3 regions of the Kitasatospora sp. NPDC094016 genome follow, and region 3 is predicted to be linked to each of the others. Evidence: riboswitches for the same ligand, from Rfam matches in the RefSeq annotation. Region 3 holds a riboswitch; each other region holds the start of a gene.

Region 1 (7,660 bases), on a different contig from region 3:
CTCGCTCGCCGAGGTGCGCGAGCACGCCGCCGAGATCGGCCTGCCCTGGTGGTCGGTCAGCCCGTTCGCGACCAGCGAGTCCACCGTGAACGAGGTCCTGGAGTTCGACGCCAACACGCTCACCCTCGGCATGCACGCCGTCGAGGCCTACCGGGGCGACACCGCCCGGGCGATCGCCGACGCCAAGGAGCGGCTGGCCGCCGACTGGCGCGTCGTGATGGTGACGGAGGGCCACGGGCCCGCCTCCCGGCTCGCCGAGGTGCTCGGCAACGAGGGCATCCCGGCCCGGCTGGTCGCCGACCTCGCCGAGGCGCCCACCCGGGACGTCGTCTACGTCTCCTGCGGCTCGATCGAGCACGGCTTCGTCGACGAGGCCCTGAAGCTCACGGTCATCACCGAGACCGACCTGTCCGGCCAGAAGTCCTCCACCAAGGACATGCGCCGGATGCCGTCCCGGCGCCGCAACGCGATCGACCCGCTGGCCCTGGCCACCGGCGACTACGTCGTCCACGAGGCGCACGGTGTCGGCCGGTACGTCGAGATGGTGCAGCGAACCGTCCAGGGCGCCACCCGCGAGTACCTGGTGCTGGAGTACGCCCCGGCCAAGCGCGGCCACCCCGGCGACCGGCTGTTCGTGCCGACCGACCAGCTCGACCAGGTCACCAAGTACGTCGGCGGCGAGGCCCCGACGCTGCACCGGCTCGGCGGCGCGGACTGGGCGAAGACCAAGCAGCGGGCCAAGAAGGCGGTCAAGGAGATCGCCGCCGACCTGATCAAGCTGTACTCGGCGCGGATGGCCGCCCCCGGCCACACCTTCGGCCCGGACACCCCCTGGCAGCGCGAGCTGGAGGACGCCTTCCCGTACGCGGAGACGCCGGACCAGCTGACCACCATCGCCGAGGTCAAGTCCGACATGGAGAAGTCCGTCCCGATGGACCGGCTGATCTGCGGCGACGTCGGCTACGGCAAGACCGAGATCGCGGTGCGCGCCGCCTTCAAGGCGGTGCAGGACGGCAAGCAGGTGGCGGTGCTGGTGCCGACCACGCTGCTGGTGCAGCAGCACTTCTCCACCTTCGCCGAGCGGTACGCCAACTTCCCGGTGTCGGTGAAGGCACTCTCCCGGTTCCAGAGCGACAGCGAGGCCAAGGCCGTGCTGGAGGGCCTGTTCGAGGGCTCGGTGGACGTCGTCATCGGCACCCACCGGCTGTTCTCCTCCGAGACCAGGTTCAAGGACCTCGGCCTGGTCATCGTCGACGAGGAGCAGCGCTTCGGCGTCGAGCACAAGGAGCAGCTGAAGAAGCTGCGCGCCAACGTCGACGTGCTCACCATGTCCGCGACGCCGATCCCGCGCACCCTGGAGATGGCCGTCACCGGCATCCGCGAGATGTCCACCATCACCACCCCGCCGGAGGAGCGGCACCCGGTGCTGACCTTCGTCGGCCCCTACGACGAGAAGCAGATCTCGGCCGCGATCCGGCGTGAACTCCTGCGCGAGGGCCAGGTGTTCTACATCCACAACCGGGTGGAGTCGATCGACAAGGCGGCCGCCCGGCTCAAGGACCTCGTCCCCGAGGCGCGGATCGCCACCGCGCACGGGCAGATGGGGGAGAACCAGCTGGAGAAGGTCGTCGTCGACTTCTGGGAGAAGGAGTTCGACGTCCTGGTGTCGACCACGATCGTGGAGTCCGGCATCGACATCTCCAACGCCAACACCCTGATCGTCGAGCGCGGGGACACCTTCGGTCTCTCCCAGCTGCACCAGCTGCGCGGCCGGGTCGGCCGGGGCCGCGAGCGCGGCTACGCGTACATGCTGTACCCGCCGGAGAAGCCGCTCACCGAGACCGCGCACGAGCGCCTGGCCACCATCGCCCAGCACACCGAGATGGGCGCCGGTATGTACGTCGCGATGAAGGACCTGGAGATCCGCGGCGCGGGCAACCTGCTCGGCGGTGAGCAGTCCGGGCACATCGCGGGCGTCGGCTTCGACCTCTACATGCGGATGGTCGGCGAGGCGGTGGCCGAGTTCCGCGAGTCGCTGGCGAACGGCGGCGAGCCGGAGGAGGAGCCGCTGGAGGTGAAGATCGAGCTGCCGGTCGACGCGCACGTGCCGCACGACTACGCGCCCGGCGAGCGGCTGCGGCTGCAGGCGTACCGCTCGATCGCGGCGGTCAACTCGGAGGCGGACATCCAGCAGGTCCGGGACGAGCTCGTCGACCGCTACGGCAAGCTGCCCGAGCCGGTGGAGAACCTGCTGCTGGTCGCGGCGCTGCGGCTGTACGCCCGGCGGTGCGGCATCGCGGACATCACCCTCCAGGGGGCCAACGTCCGGTTCGGGCCGGTGGAGCTGCGGGAGTCCCAGCAGCTGCGGCTGAACCGGCTCTACCCGCGCAGCCAGGTCAAGGCGGCCGCCCAGCAGCTGCTGGTGCCGCGGCCGAGTACCGGGCGGATCGGCGGCAAGCCGCTGGTCGGGCGGGAGCTGCTGGGCTGGTGCAGCGAGTTCCTGTCGGCGATGTTCGACGACCTGGCGGGGTCGAAGAAGTAGGGCGTGCCCTGGCGCCCGCACGGGCCCGGGGGCGGGGGCGGGCTCCGTCGGGCCCGTCCCCGCCCCGGGCGGGCGGCGGGTAGGTTCGGGGTGTGACGACGAATGTTCCGGACGCGAAGCTGATCCTGCTGACGACCACCCACCGGGTGGCCCCCGGGTTGCTGGCGTGGCCGGCGTGGGAGGCGCTGCGGTCGGCGGGGCGGGTGCTGGCGGCGGACGCGGGGCATCCGCAGGTGGCGGCGGTGCGGCAGGCCGGGGTGGAGGTCGAGGTCGTGGCGGCGGGGTCGGCACCGGCGCTGGCGCGGCTGCTGACCGGGCAGCCGGGCGGGGCGGGGCCGACGGTGTGGCTGGGCAGCCCGGACGGGGATCCGGGGCTGACGGACGCGCTGGCGCGGCTGGCGGTGGAGCACGCCGGTGAGGTGCCGGAGATCGAGGTGCTGCCGGGGTCGTACGACCTGCCGGGGGCGCGGCTGCTGGACCTGGTGTCGGTGATGGACCGGCTGCGCTCGCCGGGCGGTTGCCCGTGGGACGCCGAGCAGACGCACGAGAGCCTGGTGAAGTACCTGGTCGAGGAGGCCTACGAGCTGGTCGAGGCGATCGAGGAGGGGGACCGGGAGACGCTGCGCGAGGAGTTGGGCGACGTGCTGCTCCAGGTGTTCTTCCACTCCCGGATCGCCGAGGAGCACCCGGCGGAGGCGTTCTCGATCGACGACGTGGCCGGTGACATCGTCGAGAAGCTGATGTACCGGCACCCGCACGTGTTCGGGGACGTCGAGGCGGAGGGCACCGCCGAGGTGGAGGCGAACTGGGAGCAGCTGAAGGCGGCCGAGAAGGCGGACCGGGAGTCGGTGCTGGACGGCGTGCCGGCCGGGCTGCCGTCGCTGGCGTACGCGGCGAAGCTGGTGTCGCGGGTGCGCCGGGCGGGCTTCGCGGGCGTGCCGGACGAGCCGTACGCGCTGCCGACGGAGCTGACGGCGCAGTCGGCGGGCCGGCTGCTGCTGGCGGTGGCGCAGCGGGCGTACGACGCCGGGGTGGACGTGGACGCGGCGCTGCGCTCGGCCGCGCGCGGTTACCGGGACGCGGTGCGCGCGGCCGAGGGCCTCGGGCCGGTCGGCGGGTAGCGGGCCCGGGCGGGGCCTCAGGCGGCCGTGGCGGTGTTCTCGATCGGCCGCCGCTGCCGGGGGACGACTTCGCCGATGGCCTCGCCGACGAGGGCGAGGAGTTCGGCGAGGCGTTCGAGGTCGAGGCGGGCGGGCAGTTCGGCGAGGGAGACGATCCGCTCGCCGTCGGGGCCGGCGACGCAGAACAGGTCGATGGGGCCGAGGTGCTTCTCGGCGGTGTCGACGAGGGCGGCGACGTCGCTGGGGCGGCGGATGTCGCCGCCGACGCCGACGACGGGGCAGCCCGGCCGGTCGAGTTCGGTGGCGAGGTCCTCGGCGACGCCCGCACGCTGGTCGGCGATCAGCACTCCGGCGGCGCCGGCGGCGGTGAACCGGCGGGCGAGCTCGGCTCCCGATCCGCCGTCGAGTACCGCGATGACGACGACTGCCCCGCTGACCCGCATGGTCTGCTCCTCCCTGTGGGCGACACCGCACCGGCGCCCACGATTTCTGCGGAGGATCGTAGGCAGGTCCTGACCCTCCGCAACAGGGATTACCCCTCAGGTGACCAGGGTCACGCCCGCCACCCGGCCAAGAGCTGTCCAAGAGCTGTCCACGGACCGTCCACGGGGCGTCCACGGAGCGTTGGCGGGCCGTCCGCCGGGTGTTGACGATCCGGCCCCGCCGGTCGCGGTCGCCGGAGGCGGTGCGGCCGCGACCCACCGGATACGGTCGACGCATGCCAGTGCAGCCCGACCCCGCCGCCCCGCAGCTCTTCACCTGGGAGTTCGCCACCGACCCGTACCCCGCCTACGCCTGGTTGCGCGAGCACGCCCCGGTGCACCGCACGACGCTGCCGAGCGGGGTGGAGGCCTGGCTGGTGACCCGCTACGCGGACGCGCGGCAGGCGCTGGCGGACGGCCGGCTGTCGAAGAACCCGGCGCACCACAGCGAGCAGGCGCACCGCACCGGGCGGGTGGGAATTCCGGGGGAGCGCCAGGCGGACTTGATGACGCATCTGCTGAACATCGACCCGCCGGACCACACCCGGCTGCGCCGGCTGGTGTCGAAGGCGTTCACGCCGCGCCGGGTGGCGGAGTTCGAGCCGCGGGTGCAGCAGCTCACGGACCGGCTGATCGACGGCTTCGCGCAGCGCGGTTCGGCGGACCTGATCCACGAGTTCGCGTTCCCGCTCCCCATCTACGCGATCTGCGACATGCTGGGCGTGCCGGCCGAGGACCAGGACGACTTCCGGGACTGGGCCGGGATGATGATCCGGCACGGCGGCGGCCAACGCGGCGGCGTGGGGCGGGCGGTGAAGCGGATGCGGGCGTACCTGCTGGAGCTGATCCACCGCAAGCGGGCGGATCCGGGTGACGACCTGATCTCGGGCCTGATCCGGGCGAGCGACCACGGCGAGCACCTGAACGAGAACGAGGCCGCCGCGATGGCGTTCATCCTTCTGTTCGCGGGGTTCGAGACGACCGTCAACCTGATCGGCAACGGCACGTACGCGCTGCTGCGCAACCCGGAGCAGCGCAGGCTGCTGCAGGAGTCGGTGGTGCGCGGCGAGACGGCGCTGCTGGAGACCGGGATCGAGGAACTCCTGCGCTACGACGGTCCGGTGGAGATGGCGACGTGGCGTTTCGCGACGCGGCCGCTGTCGATCGGCGGGGTGGACATCCCGGTGGGCGATCCGGTGCTGGTGGTGCTGGCCGCGGCGGATCGCGATCCGGCCAGGTTCTCGGACGAGAACACCCTGGACCTGGCCCGCACGGACAATCCGCACCTGGGTTTCGGCCACGGGATCCACTACTGCATCGGGGCCCCGCTGGCCCGCCTGGAGGGACGGAGCGCACTGGCCACGCTGCTTTCCCGGCTGCCGGACCTGCGGCTCGCGGAAAACCCGGAGAACCTGCGCTGGCGAGGTGGCCTGATCATGCGTGGCCTGCGGGAACTCCCGGTCGAATTCACTCCGGAGACCCGCTCTCCGCACGCGCCTCCGGTCACGCCGACCGACGCTTCGACACGCTGACTGCACGTCTCCGGCGGCTCATGGGACCGGGTCTGAACCCGTATCAATCCGGACATACCGCCGCCGTTGGTAGGCGATTGACCACGCGCCGTAATTTGTGTGTGATATCGGCGATATGAGCTTGTTATTGGTCTGATGATCTGTCTACTCTCCCTGGAGTTCGCAGCTGCGGACCTCGTGCGCGGAACGCCGAATCCTGCCCGCCGCGCCACGGGAAACCGACCAGACCCTGGGCAGGGGCGGGGGAACCAGGTTTGTTGCCGTTCCCCAACGGCTTGGGGTGAAGCCGCCCGAGCGGAATCGTTTCCGCTTTCGGCGGCCGGGCCACCTCCCGGTCCGAACCCGACAGCTCACCTCGCAGGCGTGCGGAGAGGGACCTCTTCATGCTGTTCGTTGGAACTGGCCGTCACCGTCGTCGCACCCAGGCCGAGAAGGCCATCGCCGTCGCCGGTGTGGCCGGCGTCGGACTCGCGATGCCGCTCCTCACCGCCACCGGCGCCTCCGCCGCCCCGGCCTCCACCTGGGACGCCGTCGCCCAGTGCGAGAGCGGCGGCAACTGGAGCATCAACACCGGCAACGGCTTCTCCGGCGGCCTGCAGTTCACGCCCAGCACCTGGAAGGCGTACGGCGGCACCTCCTACGCCCCGCAGGCCAACCAGGCCAGCAAGGCGCAGCAGATCTCGGTCGCCGAGAAGGTGCTGGCCTCGCAGGGCCCGGGCGCCTGGCCCGTCTGCTCCCAGAAGGCCGGCCTGACCAAGGGCGGCGCCCCGGCCTCCGTGGACACCTCCACGGACGCCAAGCCCGCCAAGCAGCCCGCCGCCAAGCAGACCCAGCAGACGCAGGCCCCGAAGCCCGCCCAGCAGCCGGTCAAGCAGGCCGCCCCGAAGCCGGCCGCCCAGCAGCCCGTCCAGCAGGCCCCGCAGCAGACGCAGCCGCAGACCCAGGGCTTCTCCGGCAAGGCCGGCTGGGACGCCGACGCGAAGGTGTACTGGTACCAGAACAACGGCGCCTGGTACTGGACCAGCCACCAGAGCGTCTACCAGCAGTACGCGGGCCAGCCCGCCGCCCAGCCGCAGTCCGCGCCCCGCGCCGCGCAGCCCGCGCAGTCCGCCCCGGTCGCGCAGTCCGCCGCCGCGCAGGGCGGTCACGACTACACCGTCCGGGCCGGCGACACGCTGTCGACGATCGCCGCCGCCCAGGGCGTGTCCGGCGGCTGGCAGTCGGTGTACGACGGCAACCGCGGCACCGTCGGCGGCAACCCCAACCTGATCATGCCCGGCCAGGTGCTGCACCTCGGCTGAGCGGCCCGGGCCCCGAACGGCCCGCGCCCTGCGGGCGAAGGGGGACGAGTGCCGTCCCCCTTCGCCCGCATTCCCCCGTATTCGCCCGCTTCGATCGGGCAAGCAGGTGAACTACTGGCGGGTAGCCGGGCCACACGCTGAGACGGGACCGAGGCCAGCGCGGCCCCGGGGGCCGGGGCGGTTAGGCTCTGGTCGTAACGACTCCGCAATCGTCCCGCCGGCAGCACCCAACGTCAGCCGGACCCTGCTTCCGCAAGGAGATGCCTCGTGCCGTCCATCGATGTCGTCGTAGCCCGTGAGATTCTCGACTCGCGTGGCAACCCCACGGTCGAGGTCGAGGTCGGCCTCGACGACGGCAGCACCGGCCGTGCCGCTGTCCCGTCGGGTGCCTCCACCGGCGCCTTCGAGGCGCTGGAGCTGCGCGACGGTGACAAGAACCGCTACTTCGGCAAGGGCGTGGAGAAGGCCGTCCTGGCCGTCATCGAGCAGATCGGCCCGGAGCTGGTCGGCTACGACGCCACCGAGCAGCGCCTGATCGACCAGGCCATGCTCGACCTGGACGCCACCCCGGACAAGTCCTCGCTCGGCGCCAACGCGATCCTGGGCGTCTCGCTGGCCGTGGCGCACGCCGCCTCCGAGGCCAGCGACCTGCCGCTGTTCCGCTACCTGGGCGGCCCGAACG
Region 2 (7,660 bases), on a different contig from region 3:
AGCACCTCAAGGTCCCGAACCAGACCGCCTGAGCAGGTTGCCCGAGCGAGTCGTCTGAGTGGCCGGCCTGAGTAGACCGCCTGCGTAGACCGTCCGAGCAGGCAGTCTGCTCAGACGGCCTGAGCAAGCCGACGGACAGCGACGGACAGCGAGGGGCGCGGGAGCGGCGAGGCTCAGGCCACCCGCTCCAGCGTCCCGGTGTGCAGCTCGCCGACCCGGCCGCCCTCGCCCTCGTACGTCCAGAAGGCGCGTACCGTCAGCCGGCCGAGGTCCATCACGTGGCTGACGGTGATCCCGCTCTCCTCGGTCCAGCTGATGAAGTAGATCTCCGGCGCCACCTCGGCGACGTGCAGCCGCACGTCCTCCCACTGGCCCGCCGACTCGCCGAGGCCCTCCCAGCGCAGCCGCCTGCCGTCGGCCGAGTAGGTGTTGCGGAAGGCCGCGCCGTTGTCGGCCCGGAAGAGGTAGGTGCGGCCGGCGAAGGCGGGCAGGGGCGCGGTCATGGTGGGGCGGTACCTCGTTCCTGTGGGGCCGTGCACGGCGGTCTTGTGCACTGCGGAAGATGTCGGACCTCCAATTTATCCGACCCGGTGAGCCGGGCGGGCGCACCCGTGGACGGTGCGCCACGGCACCGGCCGCCACCGCGCGGGCCTGCGGGGTGTGCGACCGGCACCTGGGCGCCCGCCGACGGCCGGTCCTACCGTCCACCCCCATGAGACGCACCCCCACGCCCGTGCGGCACACCCCCACCGCCGTCGGACGCACCCCCACGACGCTGTCCGCCCTCCTGCTCACCCTCGCCGCGCTGTTCCTGGGCACCCCCACTCCCGCTCAGGCCACCGCCGCCCGGACCGCCACCGTCCCGGCGGCCACCGCCCCGCTCACCCTCGAAGCCGCCTTCCCCGCCCCCGGCAACGGCTGGGCCAAGGTCGAGCGCTACCTCGACACCACCCCCGGCTTCCGCACCGAGCAGTACCCGGCCGACGGCCGCGGCGACCAGGACGGCGCCCGCCGGACGTACTTCGGCGGCACCGGCCAGCCCTCCTCCAGCCGCTTCCTGCTGTACTCGGCGACCGGCTGGGACACCGGCAGCCGGCCGACCCCCGTGCTGCTGGTCCACGGCGCCAACGACAACGCCGACCGCGCCTGGGCCAACCCGGGGGAGAGCGGCACCTGCGGTGCCTCCGCCTGTCCGTCCACCGGCCTCGCCCAGTACCTCGCCGGCACCGGCCACCGGGTGTTCGCCATCGGCTTCGCCCACAAGCAGGGCGACAACCTGCTCCAGGCGCAGGCCGTCGGCGACGCCGTCGCGCTGATCCGGGCCCGCCTCGGCGTCCCCCAGGTGGACGTGGTGGCCTGGAGCAAGGGCGAGGTCGCCGCCCGGGCGTACGTGTCCTCGGTGCGCCCGTCCTGGGGGCGGGCCTACGCGGGCGACGTGCGCCGCCTGATCACCCTCGGGGGCCCGAACGGCGGGCTCGACTACGTGTACGCGCACGGCTGGTCGTTCGACCTCGCGAGCTGGCCGGCCTGCGGCGGCACCGCCAACGCGCCGTCCCCGCACCTCTACATGACCTGCTACGGCACGTACACGGCCCAGCCCTGCCTCGGCGTGCTGCCCACCGGCGGCTACGACTGCTACCCGGGCCAGCGCCAGCTGCTCGCCCGCTGGGACGGCCGGTACGGGGTGGACGGCGCCGCCCAGGACTGGTGGACCACCTACTACGGCGGCCAGGGCTTCTACACCTCCGGCCAGGGCATCCAGGCGGCGATCGACGCCGGTTCGCTGATCGCGCCGCTGCAGCAGGCAGGCGTCCCGGCGCCGGTGCGCACCTACCTGCTCGCGGGCGGATCCGCCGACATCCCGGGCGTGCTCAACGAGAACCGGGGGCCCAGCGACGGCATCGTGTTCACCGCGAGCGCCCTGGACACCACCGGCATCGCGACGATCGGCGGCACCCGGCTGCTCACCGGCCTCAACCACCTGGAACTCGCCTGGGCGCCGGAGGCCGAGAGCCAGGTCGACAACTGGCTCGCTTGACCCGTGGACCCGTGGACCCGTGGACCCGTGGACCCGTGGACCCGTGGACCCGTGGCCCGTCGATTCGTCGTTCGGCAGCCCGACGGCTCCGCTGATCCGTCCCAACTGATCCACCACGCAGCGTCGTTGATCGACACCACTGTGACCTGTGCGACAACCGGCCCGGGCGGGTTGTCCGTTCACGCACGGCCTGCCTAGCCTGCAACCGTCGTCCGCCCTCGCGGACCCCCGCCGCCGGGACGCCGAGTCCTGTCCACCCGTCGGCCGGCAACCGAGCACCACAGCGGACGGGAGCGGGGGAACCAAGGTCAGCGCCCGGCCCGTACGCTCCCGCGTGCGGGCCGTGGCTAGGGGTGAAGCCGCTCCCACCGGCGGCCGGGCCACCTCAGCCCGAATCCGACAGCTCACCTCGCAGGCGTCGCAGAGGACACTGCCATGCACCAGCCTGCCCGGCGCCGCGCGCCGCGCCACGCCCGCCCCTCCCACCGGGGCCGCAACGCCGCCCTCGCCGTCACCGGAGCGCTCGCCGTCACCGGCGCCGGACTGCTCGGCCTGCCGGCCGTCTCCGGCGCCCAGGCAGCCGCCGCCCCGACCGTCACCCAGGACCGGCTCGCTCCGGCGACCATGGTCGCCAACCAGGCCGCCACCGCCTCGCTGACCCTCCACTCCTCGGCCTGTTTCACCGCGAGGACCGTCGGTGTGGGCGTCCGGAACGCGGCCGGAGCGAACCTCGACTTCCCGGGCAACGCCTCCAACGTGCAGATCTGCCCGAGCGGCCTGTCCTTCACCAGCGGCGCGCGCGCCCTGCCAGCCGGGACGTACACCCAGTTCGGCTTCTGGCAGGATCTCGGCGGGGCCTGGCACAACCTGGCCTCGCAGCAGCTGGTGGTCTCCAGCACCCCGGCGCCGACTCCTACCCCGACGCCGACCTCGACCCCGACGCCCACCGCGAAGCCGACCCCGACCGCGAAGCCGACCCCGACGGCGAAGCCGACCCCGACCCCCACCCCCACCCCCACCGCGAAGCCGACCCCGACGAGCAGCCCGACCCCGACGAGCAGCCCGAGCGCCACCGCCAGCCCGTCGGCCGGCACCCCCGCCTCGCCGGTCGCCGGCAAGTCGCTGACCTGGTCCGACGAGTTCAACAGCCCGATCAGCTGGGGCTCGCGCTGGGTCGGCGACAAGAGCACCGCGTACAAGTACGGCAACCACAACCCGGACGACAACAAGCTCGACCTGCTGAACAAGAACAACGTCAGCGTCGCGAACGGCGTCGCCACCTTCACCGCCGCGCCCGGCACCACCACGCTGGAGAACGGCAAGCAGGCCTGGAACACCGGCTTCCTGACCACTGAGGGCTCCAGCGAGGGTTTCCAGGTCAGGACCGGCGACTACGCCGAGACCCGGGTCAAGCTGCCGTCCGGCTCCGGCGCCTGGCCGGCCTTCTGGACCTGGAAGAACGGCAACGGGGAGGTCGACTCCTTCGAGTACCACCCCGACAACCCGAACCTGCTGGAGCTGACCAACCACGTCAACCCCGGCAACCCCAAGTACTACACCGACGCCAGCGCCGTCGCGAAGGACCAGTGGGTGACCATCGGCACCTACTACGGCGCCACTTCGGTGGACTGGTACGTCAACGGCGCCAAGGTGTTCTCGGACGGCAAGGGCGTCGGCGCCAACTGGTCGGCGTACCTGATCCTCAACCTGTCGGTCGGTGCGGGGAAGTACCACCCGGCACCGCAGGGCACCGCCCCGATCACCTTCGCCGCCGACTACGTCCGCGTGTACCGGTAGGGCCTTCGGGGCTTCCCGGTCAGGAACCGGGAGCCGTCTCGACCACCGTGATGTCGAACGGCTGCCGGTTGTTCCCCTCGTCCGGGTCGTCCACGCCGCGCACCGCGACCGAGCCGCCGGTGAGCTTGCCGATCGGCAGGTCCGGGGACAGCCGCACCGGTACCAGCGCGGTCGCGCTGCGCAGCGGGGGTAGTCCGGCCGGGAAGACGCAGCGCACCTGGCGGCCGTTGAGCCGCACCTCGCAGTCCTCCGGGAAGTACGGGCCCTCGGGGGAGACCCCGGGGGGCAGCGTGACCAGCACGGTGAACGGTGCGGCGGTGGTGTCCGGGCCGTGGTTGGCGATGAAGGCGTGGATGGTGGTGGTGCCGCCGGGCGGGGCGGCGTCCGGGTCGAGCCGGACCACCTCCAGGTCGGAGCGGGGCGCCGCGGGGGCTGCCGTGTCCACCGCCGGCCGGGGCTCGGGCCGCCGCAGCGCCCAGGGCGGGCCGGCGGTCAGCGTCGCCACCGAGCAGCCGGCCGCCATCGCGGCGACGAGCGGGGCCGCGCGGAATCCGCAGAGCCTACTGGTCTGCCCGGACCAGCCCTGCCGGGACCGGCTCTGCCCGGACCCGCCCCACATCGTCGAACGCCCGTACGTCATCGTTGTCCACCCTGTCCCGGGGCCCGGCCGCCCGCGCCGTTGCGGGCCGCGTCCGCACCAGGGTGGCGGAGCCTGCGCCGGGGGCCGGTGCAACCCGCTCGGCGTCCGCCCGAACGGGCGAGCGCACGCACGGGAAGTCGACCGGAGGACTCTGCCGGCGAGATCGACTTCCCGTGCGCGAAGCGGGCGGTGGCGGTGGGTCAGGGGGCGAGGACCTGCCCCAGCCGGGTCGCGATGTGGTGCATCACCGGCACCAGCGAGGACGTGCCGGCCTGCTCCTCCAGGGCCCGGATGCGAGCCTCCGGGCCGGATACCGACAGGGCGGTGGGCGTCGGCGCGCCCGGTACGGCGAGCGCGATGCAGCGGACGCCGATCTCCTGCTCCTGGTCGTCGACCACGTAGCCGCGCTCGCGCGCCTCGGCGAGCTGGTGCAGCAGCTCCTGCGGGTCGGTGACGGTGTACTCGGTGTGCGCGGGCAGCGGGTTGGGGCCCAGGATGGCGCGTGCCTCGTCCTCGGGGAGCTGGGCGAGCAGCGCCTTGCCGACGCCGGTGCAGTGCGGTTGCACCCGTCGGCCGACCTCGGTGAACATCCGCATCGAGCGGCGCGACTGCACCTGCCCGACGTACACCACCTCGCCGCCCTCCAGCACCGCCAGGTTGGCGGTCTCGCCGGTGGCCTCCATGAGTTCGGCCAGGTAGGGGCGGGCCCAGCTGCCGAGCAGCCGGCCGGCCGTCTCGCCGAGGCGGATCAGCCGGGGGCCGAGGGTGTAGCGACGCGCGGTGTCCTGGCGTACATAGCCCTGCTGGACGAGGGTACGAACCAGGCGGTGGATGGTCGGCATCGGCAGGCCGGAGCTGGCGGAGAGCTCGCTGAGGGTGGCCACGCCGCCGGAGTCGGCCAGCGCCTCCAGGAGTTGGAAGGCGCGCTCGACGGACTGCACGCCGCCGGTCGCGCGGTCCGTGCTGGTCGTCGGTGCTGTGTCGGGGGTCGAAACCACCGGCGTTCCCTTCGCTGTCGGGGAGGAGTAGAGTCCCGGCGATCACATCAACAAACCGTTGAAATTCTGTATCGCGGAAACTAGTCTCCACCTTACAGAATCGAACTCGCCGACAGGCGGGTTCCGATCAAGGAAGTTCCCACCGGAGCTCCCTCCGCCAGGCTCAACCGCTTAGGAGTGTCCTGCCCATGGCTACAGAACAGGGACCCGTCGGCGCCTCCCCCGCTGCTCCGGTCGTCACTGTCGCCGGTCCGCGCGTTCACCGGGCGGAGGAGGTGCTCACTCCGGAGGCGGTCGCCTTCGTCGTCGGCCTCCATCGCGCTTTCGAAGGGCGGCGACAGGAGCTCCTGGCCGGGCGGAAGGCCCGCCGGGCGGAGATCGCCAGGGCCGGCACGCTGGACTTCCTCCCCGACACCGCCGACATCCGGGCCGGCGACTGGAAGGTCGCCGAGGCGCCCCGCGCGCTCCAGGACCGCCGCGTCGAGATCACCGGTCCCACCGACCGCAAGATGGTCATCAACGCCCTCAACTCCGGCGCGCGGATCTGGCTCGCCGACTTCGAGGACGCCACCTCCCCGACCTGGGAGAACGTGGTCAGCGGCCAGATCAACCTGATCGACGCCTTCGAGGGCCGGATCGACTTCACCACCTCCGCCGGAAAGGCGTACGCCCTCAAGTCCGCCGCCGAACTCGCCACCGTCGTGGTCCGCCCGCGCGGCTGGCACCTGGACGAGAACCACCTGCTCGTCGACGGCACCCCGGTCGCCGGAGCCTTCCTCGACTTCGGCCTGTACTTCTTCCACAACGCCGCCCGGCTGCTCGCCAAGGGCGCCGAGGACCCCAACTCCGGCCCGTACTTCTACCTGCCGAAGACCGAGAGCCACCTCGAAGCCAGGCTCTGGAACGACGTGTTCACCCACGCCCAGGCCGCGCTCGGCATCCCGCACGGCACCGTCCGCGCCACCGTGCTGATCGAGACCATCACCGCCGCGTTCGAGATGGACGAGATCCTCTACGAGCTGCGCGACCACGCGGCCGGCCTCAACGCCGGGCGCTGGGACTACCTGTTCTCGATCGTCAAGAACTTCCGCGACGCCGGCGAGCAGTACGTCCTGCCGGACCGCAACAGCGTCACCATGGCCTCGCCGTTCATGGCCGCGTACACCCGCCTGCTGGTGCAGACCTGCCACAAGCGCGGCGCCCACGCGATCGGCGGCATGGCCGCGTTCATCCCCAGCCGCAGGGACCCGGAGGTCAACGCCGCCGCCCTGGAGAAGGTCAAGGCGGACAAGGACCGCGAGGCCGGCAACGGCTTCGACGGCTCCTGGGTCGCCCACCCGGACCTGGTTCCGGTCGCCCGCGCCTCCTTCGACGCGGTGCTCGGCGAGCGCCCCCACCAGAAGGACCACCCCGGGCCCTCCGAGCCGGTCACCGCGACCCAGCTGCTCGACATCGCCGGCGCCGGCGGCACCTGCACCCACGCGGGGCTGCACAACGCCGTCCAGGTCGGTATCCGCTACATCGAGGCCTGGCTGCGCGGCCTCGGCGCGGTCGGCATCTTCAACATGATGGAGGACGCCGCCACCGCGGAGATCTCCCGCTCGCAGATCTGGCAGTGGATCCACAACGGCGTCGTCCTGTCCGACACCGGCGAGAAGGCCACCGCGGACCTCGTCCGCGCCCTGGTCGCCGCGGAGTTGGCCGAACTCCTGGCCGAGCTGGGTGCGGACGCGTACGCCGGCGGCCGCTGGCGCGAGGCCGCCCAGCTCTTCGAACAGGTCGCCCTGGCCGAGGAGTTCGCGGACTTCCTGACCCTCCCCGCGCTTCCCCTGCTGGGCTGAGACCCAGTCCATCCGCCGGTGCCGCCGCTGCCGCCTGCCGGGCTGTAGCAGTCCCACCGGCCCATTGCTCCGTTCCGTACGGCGACGATTCCACCTGTCCTCCCGTCGCCGTACGGAACGGCCTTTTCCCGGTACCCGTCAAGGAGTTCAACCGTGCCCCGCATCTTCTTCAACGGCCAGGCCATGGTCGGCGGACCGTTCCACGCCAAGGTCGCCGACTCGCTGGTCGGCCCGGCCCGGACGGCCCCCGGCTACCGCTTCTTCTCGATCGACGACGTCTGCCCGGGCCTGCTCGCCGATCCGACGGTCGACACCGCCATCGAGGGCGAGCTCTACGACATCACCC
Region 3 (7,660 bases):
ACCGCCCGGTAGAACGCCACGAGCCGCTCGGGCCCGTAGCGCCGGGCGATCAGCTCGCAGGCGAGCCACGCCTGCTCGTACGCCTGGGCGATGCCGTCGGCCCCCGCGGTGAAGTCCCGGTCGGCGGGCAGCGTGCTGGGCAGCCGGCCGGCGGCGACGTCCCGGGCCAGCTCGGGGGCGATCTGCTGCGGGCGCCGGCCGGAGTCCCGGTAGGCGGTCCAGTCGGCGACGCCCTCGGAGAGCCAGAGCGGTGTCCAGGCCCGGGTATCGGCCCTGGTCGCGACGTGGGTGGCCTCGTGGGTGACGACCACCTGCCGACCGAAGTCGCTGAGCCGCCCGAACGTGTCGGGGTTGACCAGCACCCGGTCGGCGGGGGTGTGCCAGGGCGCGCCGGGGGCGGCCGAGGTGACCGCCGCCATGCCCGCCCAGCCCGCCGGGTCGACCTCCAGCAGCCGGGCGAACTGCTCGGCGGTGGCGGGCACTTCGAGCAGTAGGCGGCCCGCCCAGCCGGTGCCCCAGACCTCGCTCACGGCGGGCGCGGCCCGGTCGGCCACCGCGACCAGACCGGCCGGGTCGGGCCCGTCGGCCAGACCGAGCACCAGGCAGTGCGCGCCCGCCGCGGACCGGGCGGTGCCGAGGTCCCAGAGCGCCGGGGGCCCGCTCGCGCTCTCCTCCCGGTCGACCCGCCAGCCGCCGCCGGCCAGGACCAGGTCGATCCGGCGCGGGTACACCACCGGGTAGTCGTCGTACCCGGTGATCCGGACCGCCAGGTCGGCGGCGGCCGTGAGCCGCTCCGGTCCGGCGTCCGCGCCGAGCACCAGGTTGCGGTAGCCGGCCTCGATCGCCGCCGGTCCGGACCAGGAGGGCAGCGCCCGGGCCCGCGCGTCCAGCAGCGCGGCCACCTCGGCCCGCCGCTCCGACGCCCGCCGCTCCGACGCCCGCCCGGCCGCGGAGGGGGCCGGGGCCGCCGGCGGCAGCGACAGCTGGGCCAGCCCGCCGGCCGCGAGCAGCAGCGCACCGCGCCGGGACAGCGTCCGGCGGGCGCCGTCTATCGGGTGGGGGGCGTCGGGGTCGGACGGTGCCGGGCTCAGAGCCGGACCACCCCCGCGACCGGCATCGCGTTGACGCTCTCGTAGCGGACCCTGGCGCCCGGGTAGGGGGCGTGCACGATCACCCCGCCGCCGGCGTACATCCCGACGTGGTGCATGTCCCGGTAGAAGATCACCAGGTCTCCCGGCCGCGCTTCGGAGAGGCTGACCCGCTGCCCGGCGTACGCCTGGGCCTGCGAGGTGCGCGGCAGGGTCACTCCGGCCTGCCGCCAGCTGTAGTACATCAGACCGGAGCAGTCGAAGGCTCGGGGCCCGGTGGATCCGTAGAGGTAGGGCGAGCCGATCATCCGCACCGCGGCGGCCAGCGCGGCCGCCCCGCGCTCGGAGGCGGGCGGGGCCGTGCCGAGGTCCAGCCGGTCGGTGCCCCGGGTGGCCCGCTGTTCGGCCTCCCGGGCGTCCTGGGCGGCCATCCGGGCCCGCTCGGCGACGCCCAGGCTGTTGAGCAGCCGCTGGGCCTTGGTGAGCCGCTGCTGGATCTGCTGCTTGCTGTCGGCGAGCGAGCGGCGGGCCTGGTCGAGTTCGGCGAGCTTGCCGGCGGTCTCGGTGCGGCGCTGGTCGAGCCGGCGCTCGCGGGTGGCCAGTTCGTGCAGAGTCTCCTGCTGCCGCTCGGCGGCCTGGCCGAGGGTGCGGGCCCGGGACAGGTAGCCCTCCGGGTCGGTGGAGAGCATCAGCTGGGCGGTCTGGGCCATGCCGCCGCCGCGGTACTCGGCGCCGGCCACGGTGGCGAGGTCGCCGCGCAACTGGTTGAGCTGGTCCTGGGCGACGGCGATCTCGCCCTGGAGGACGGTCGTCTCGCCCTGGAGCCGCTGCTGCGTCTCCTGGGCGGCGTTGTACTTCTCGGACGCCTGCTCGGCCTCGCCGTAGAGCTGCTCCACCTGCGCCTTGACGTCCTTGCGGGTGGGCGTGTCCGGCACGGCGGGGGCGGCCTGGGCGCTGCCGCCCGTCGTCACGCCCAGGGCGGTGGTGGCGGCCGCGGTCAGCACCAGCGCACGGGCGAGCAGTTGGGAACGACGGTGCACGGGCATGGCGGCAGCTGCTCCGATCCGGCGGTGGGGCCCCGCCGCCGCCCCGACGCGGGCGGCCCTGGAAGCGGAGTCCGGTGGCAGACGTTAGCGAGTCCGGGCAACCGAGTCCAAACCCCTGCCAACCCGAATATTTGACCCGCAATCGGACATTCGTCCGAGGAACCGGAAAAGCCGCAGGCCCGGCCTTCCGTGGTGGAAGGCCGGGCCTGGGAAGGCCTGCGCGGGGATCAGACCCGCACGACGGAGGTCAGCGGCATGTTGCTGACGGCCTCGTAGCGGACCGACGCGCCCGGCTTCGGCGCGTGCAGCACCTGGCCGTTGCCCGCGTAGATGCCGACGTGGTGGGCGTCCCCGTAGAAGATCAGCAGGTCGCCGGGCTGGGCCTGGGAGAGGTCGCTGCCGATCCGGGTGCCGGCGTGGGCCTGCTCCTGCGAGGTGCGCGGCAGCGAGACGTCGACCTGGTTGAACGCCCAGACCATCAGGCCCGAGCAGTCGAAGGAGCCGGGGCCGGAGGCGCCGTAGACGTACGGGCTGCCGATCTTGGAGGCGGCGATGGACAGCGCCGCGGCGCCGCGCGAGCTGCCGGCGCTCGGCTTGGTGACCGGCGCGGCGGGGGCCTGCGACGCGCTCAGGTCGGTGCGGCTGTTGTCGCGGGAGGAGCGGTCGGCGGCCTGCTGGGCCGCCGCCTGCTGCTGGGCGGCCTTCGCGGCGGCGTCGGCCTTCGTCTTGGCCTCGGCGGCGGCCTTCTCCTCGGCCGCGCGGATCGCCTGGCGCTCCTGCTCGGACAGGGTGTTGAAGAGGTCCTGCGCGGCCTTGAGCTTGCCCTGGACGTCGTCCTTGGCGCTCTTCAGCTGCTGGGTGGTGGTCTCCATCTCGGCGAGCTTGTCCTGGGCCTCGGAGCGCACCTGGTCGAGCTTGCGCTGCTCGTCCTGGAGCTGCTTGAGCTGGCCCTTCTGGGTGCCGCCGGCCTGGTTCAGCGTGTCGGCCTGGCTCAGGAAGGTGTCCGGGCTGGCGGAGAACATCAGCTGGACGGTCTGGGATATTCCGCCGTTGCGGTACTGCTCGCCGGCGATCTCGGCCAGGCCGCCCTGGAGGTCGGTCACCTGCCCCTGCTGCCGCGCCACCTGGTCCTGGAGGTCGGTGACCTGCTTCTGCAGCTGCTGCTGCTTCTCCTGGGCGGCGTTGAGCTTCTCGGTCGCGACCTCGGCCTGGTCGTTGAGCTGGTCGACCTGCTCCTTGACCTGGTCCTTGGTCGGCTGCGGGTCGGCGTGGGCGCCGGACTGCGCGGACAGCGCGACGGCCGCCGCGGCGAAGCCGGTCAGGATCGAGACCCGGGTGCGACTGGCGGGCTTGGGACGACGATGGGACGCCACGAAGGCGGACTCCTTCTTCCTACGCCGTCTACCGGGTGAGCTGACGGGTTCGGGCCGGAAGCGTGCCCTACGACGCCTCACGGCCGTTCCACCGGCCGACCTGGCGCCGATTCACCCCGGAGGAACGTGGTTCCCCGGCTCCGTTCGACAGCACCCCCGACTGCTGGGCTCCCCGTCGGGCAGGCACTGGGCCCGCCCCGCTGCGTCACGAACTCGACGGAAACCACCGCCGTCACCCTGGCTGGGCGATCGGGAGTGCGGTGGTTCGGGGCACGACCCTAGTAACTGAACCGTGATCCGTTCAAATCCTTGTCAGAAAAAAGACGGAAGAAGACCAAAGTTCTTTTGTGAATATGACACATAGTGATCACCGCCGCACGCAAAGCTGATCACTCTTCACCAGGGACTCGTGCTGCGGACAAAACCCGAACGCCACCCCCGGTCGGAGGGTGGCGTGGATCACAGGCCCGGACGGGCCCTTCGGGCGTGTCAGGACGTCAGACCCGGCGGATCGTGTTGATCTGCATCGCGTCGACCTTCATCACCTTCACCACGTCACCGGTGTGCGGCGCGTGCACCACCATGCCGTTGCCGATGTACATCCCGACGTGGTGCCGGTCGGGGCCGTAGATGACGAGGTCGCCCGGCTGGGCCTGGTCCAGCGAGACCTTGGTGCCGACGTTGCCCTGCTCCTGCGAGGTGCGCGGCAGCGAGACACCGGCCTGGCCGTACGCCCAGACCATCAGGCCCGAGCAGTCGAAGGTGGTCGAGCCGGTGGCGCCCCACACGTACGGCGAGCCCTGCTTGCTCATCGCCTTGGCGACGGCCACGCCCGCGTAGCCGCCGGCCTGCGGGAGGCTGCCGAGGTCGGCGCGGTCGCTGCCGCGCGAGGCGCGGTCGTCCTGCTGCTGCTGGGCCCGCAGCGCGGCGCGGTCGGAGGCGCTGAGCGAGTTCAGCAGGTCCTGCGCGGCCTTGAGCTTCTGGTTGACGTCCGTCTTGGCCTGGTTCAGGTCCTTGGTGGTGGAGTCGAGCGAGGCCAGGACGGCGGCGGCCTCGGACTTCTCCTGGTCCAGCCGGCGCTGCTGGTCCAGCAGGCCCTTGAGCGCCTCGGACTCGCTGGCGCTGGCCTGCTGGGCGCTGGACGCCTTCTCCAGGTAGCCGGACGGGTCGGAGGAGAGCATCAGCTGGACGGACGGGTCGATGCCGCCGGTGCGGTACTGCTCGCCCGCCACGCCGGCCAGGCCGGTCTGCAGCTGGGTCATCTCGTCCTGGCTGCGGGCCACCTTGTCCTGCAGCTGGTCGGACTGCTTGCGGAGCTGGTCGGCCCGCTCCTTGGCGCCGTTGTACTTCTCCGCCGCCTGCTCCTGGTCCTGCTGGAGCTGGTCGATCTGCGCCTTGACGTCGCTCTTGCTCGGCTGGGGCGCGGCGTGCGCGGCGACCTGCGCGGAGAGGGCGACCGCGGTCGCCGCGGCAGCGGTGAGCACGGAGACCCGGGCGCGGCTCGGCTGCTTGGGACGGCGGTGGGAGGCCAAGGGAATTGCTCCTTCTTCCATCGGCCTCACCCGATCAGGTGAGAATCCGGAAAATAGGTTTGACGCCACACCCTAGGGAAGATCCACGGGTTTTGCCACTCCCCCGAAGGCGTGAACTCCACTTCCCCCGCAGGCTTCACCCGATGTGCACACCACCGCAAACCGGGCGCTGACCAGGCGTCATCCCGCTGCGGCAGCCGTCAGGGCCGCGCCAGCCGGTTCAGCAGCAGAACGGAAGCCACGGGGCGCGCGCCGGCCTTCCGCACGCCCTCCGCGACCTCCCGGTCGGTGGACACCACCACCACCGGACGCCCCTGCGGTTCGGCCCGCACCAGACGGCGGATCAGCTCGTCCGCGGTCTCGCCGGTCCTGCTGAACCGCACCCGCACCCCGCGCGGTGGCGCCATGATCACCGGAACGTCCAGGTCCTGCCCGTCGAACACGCAGGTGACCTCCGCCTGCGTGCGCTGGGCCAGCATCGCCAGCCCGCCCAGCAGCCGGATCCGCTGCTGCTCCAGCGGCAGCGTCGGATAGCCCGTCTTGGTCACGTTGTAGCCGTCCACCACCAGGTGCACCTGCGGGATCGCCAGCAGCTGGTCCAGCAGCGCCGGATCGTCGTCGGCCAGACCGCGCCGGGCCACGTCGTGCGGCGAGGCCGCACCCGGCACCACCGCCTCCACCAGGTCCCCCGGCCGGATCTGGGAGACCGGCAGCGCCAACTCCCGCTGGAGCCCCTGAGCCGACTGCAGCACCGTGTCCAGCAGCAGCCGCAGCCGCATGTCCTCGACGCTGCGGCCCTCGCGGGCCGACCGGCGGCCCTGCTCGGCCGCCGTCTCCAGCTCGCCGACCCGGTGCCGCAGCCGCCGCGCCTCGGACTCCGCGGCGCCACGCTCGGCGGCCGCCTGCGCCCTCGCGGCCTCCAGCTCGGCGGTCAGCCGCCTGGTCTCGGCCTGCGCCCGGCGGGTGTCGCTCTCCAGCGAGCGCACCTTCTTCCGCAGCGACTCGGCCTCCCGGCGGACGTCCTCGGACTCCGAGCGCTGCCGCTCCAGGTCCGCCCGGGCGGCGGACCGCAGCTCGGCGAGCTCCGCCTGCAACTTCTCCACCAGCCGGGTGGCCTCGGCGGCCGCGCCCTCGGCTCCGGCCCGCTCGGCCTCCTCCCCGGCCTCGGCCACCAGCCGGCTCCAGCCGGCCGCCCGCACCAGGTAAGCCGCGGCGGCGACGTCCATCGGATCGGCGGCGCCCGGGACGCTGCCCGACTCCAACGCCTTCACCAGGTCCGGCTGGCCCAGTCTCAGCCGCTCCGCTATCCGCACCCGAAACGCCGGCTCCGACTCCAGCGCCGCGGCCAGCGCCGTGGCCGCGTACTTGGCCCGCCGGGCCGGGGTGAACTTGACGTACTGGCGCAGGCTCTGCGGCAGCTCGCCGGGCGGCAGCCCACCGAGCGCGTCCGAGGCCAGGCCGACCACACGCCGGCGCACGCCCTCGGGCAGCGGCCGGTCCAGCTTCTCGGCAGCACGCTCCGGCGCCACCTCGCCCGAACCCGCCACCTCGCCCGAACCCGCCGCCCCGCCGACGGCCGCGGGCTCGGACGGGGCCGCGTCGGCGGCCTGCGCCTGCGCGGCCGCAGCGGGCTGAAGCCCCTGCGCTTCGGCGGGCTCCCTCGCTGCGTCCACCACGTCCTCGGCTCCGATCCTGGTCCTACGGGGTCACGGCCCGCGGCCGCCGCCCTGTCGTCACGCTCCGTGCGTCCTGTCTGTATTGTCCCAGCGCGGCGGGCAGGCGCGCCGTGCACCCGCCCCCCGCGCCGTCGGGCGTCAGCCCTGCTCGGCGGAGGCCTCCGCGTTCTCGGCGCCCGGACGGGCCACCAGCTCGACCTGGTCCACGGCGTTGCACCAGCGGCAGCGCACCGACTCGATCGTCTCGCTCAGCACCTCGGTCTCCTCGACCTTGGACTCGCCGGCCAGGTCGAAGTGCAGGAACTCGGTGACCCGCGCGGTGCGGGTCACGTCGAAGCGGGTGAGGTTTCCGCACAGGGTGCAGCGCCAGCGCGTCTCGGCGGTCAGGGCGGGGACGGTCATCGGGGGTCCTCTCGGGTGGTCCCTGGGTGGGCTAGGCGCTCCCCCCGGAGCCCCGGCGTCGGCGGCGGGAGGCGGGATTGCCCGCCCCAAGCCTATTGCCTGAGGCAACCATCACGGCCACCGGTCAGGAGAACGAGCGGGCTAGTCCACCTGCCGTACAAGGCCGTGTCACACGCCCGACACGGAGGGATGCTTGGCCCCATGGCAGTGACGGCCCCCGGGCACACCGACGCGCGGGGCGAGTACCCGTCCGTGCCCGCCCCGGCGGTCACCTACGCCCTGATCGCGCTCAACACCCTGGTGTTCCTGCTGGGCCCGGCCGCCGGGCTCAACCCGCTGTACGGCACCGGCCAGTCCCGGCTCTGCGCGGAGCAGCGGTACGAGCAGCGCTGGGGCGTCATCCCCGCCGAGGTGCTGGCCGGCCGCCCGCTGACCGCCGAGCAGCTGGCCCAGGCCCCCGACCCGGCCCCGGGCTGCCCGGCCGCGCCCACCCCGCGCAAGCACCCGGCGCTGTCCGTCCTCACCGGGCTCTTCGTACACGCC

Evidence for each region. Region 3 has a riboswitch for cyclic di-AMP ahead of ABT015_RS34675 (C40 family peptidase). Riboswitches for the same ligand answer to the same signal wherever they lie in the genome.
Region 1: linked by a shared signal. The riboswitch ahead of ABT015_RS07835 (transglycosylase family protein) and the one ahead of ABT015_RS34675 (C40 family peptidase) in region 3 are both predicted to bind cyclic di-AMP.
Region 2: linked by a shared signal. The riboswitch ahead of ABT015_RS01030 (glycoside hydrolase family 16 protein) and the one ahead of ABT015_RS34675 (C40 family peptidase) in region 3 are both predicted to bind cyclic di-AMP.

The regions. Positions count from the first base shown of each region.
Region 1 is NZ_JBEOUK010000005.1:267,535-275,194, forward strand. It holds gene mfd (transcription-repair coupling factor) at 1-2,542, shown strand, start outside; gene ABT015_RS07820 (nucleoside triphosphate pyrophosphohydrolase) at 2,635-3,663, shown strand; gene ABT015_RS07825 (SDR family NAD(P)-dependent oxidoreductase) at 3,681-4,106, opposite strand; gene ABT015_RS07830 (cytochrome P450 family protein) at 4,382-5,677, shown strand; cyclic di-AMP (ydaO/yuaA leader) riboswitch at 5,888-6,055, shown strand; gene ABT015_RS07835 (transglycosylase family protein) at 6,061-6,978, shown strand; gene eno (phosphopyruvate hydratase) at 7,246-7,660, shown strand, end outside.
Region 2 is NZ_JBEOUK010000001.1:236,099-243,758, forward strand. It holds gene ABT015_RS01015 (alpha/beta hydrolase) at 1-32, shown strand, start outside; gene ABT015_RS01020 (MoaF-related domain-containing protein) at 174-503, opposite strand; gene ABT015_RS01025 (esterase/lipase family protein) at 713-2,038, shown strand; cyclic di-AMP (ydaO/yuaA leader) riboswitch at 2,346-2,471, shown strand; gene ABT015_RS01030 (glycoside hydrolase family 16 protein) at 2,474-3,835, shown strand; gene ABT015_RS01035 (hypothetical protein) at 3,855-4,475, opposite strand; gene ABT015_RS01040 (IclR family transcriptional regulator) at 4,676-5,473, opposite strand; gene aceB (malate synthase A) at 5,662-7,314, shown strand; gene ABT015_RS01050 (allophanate hydrolase-related protein) at 7,468-7,660, shown strand, end outside.
Region 3 is NZ_JBEOUK010000060.1:35,508-43,167, reverse strand. It holds gene ABT015_RS34685 (hypothetical protein) at 1-902, opposite strand, end outside; gene ABT015_RS34680 (C40 family peptidase) at 1,088-2,134, opposite strand; gene ABT015_RS34675 (C40 family peptidase) at 2,362-3,507, opposite strand; cyclic di-AMP (ydaO/yuaA leader) riboswitch at 3,518-3,667, opposite strand; gene ABT015_RS34670 (C40 family peptidase) at 4,005-5,039, opposite strand; gene ABT015_RS34665 (NYN domain-containing protein) at 5,240-6,586, opposite strand; gene ABT015_RS34660 (hypothetical protein) at 6,854-7,117, opposite strand; gene ABT015_RS34655 (rhomboid family intramembrane serine protease) at 7,319-7,660, shown strand, end outside.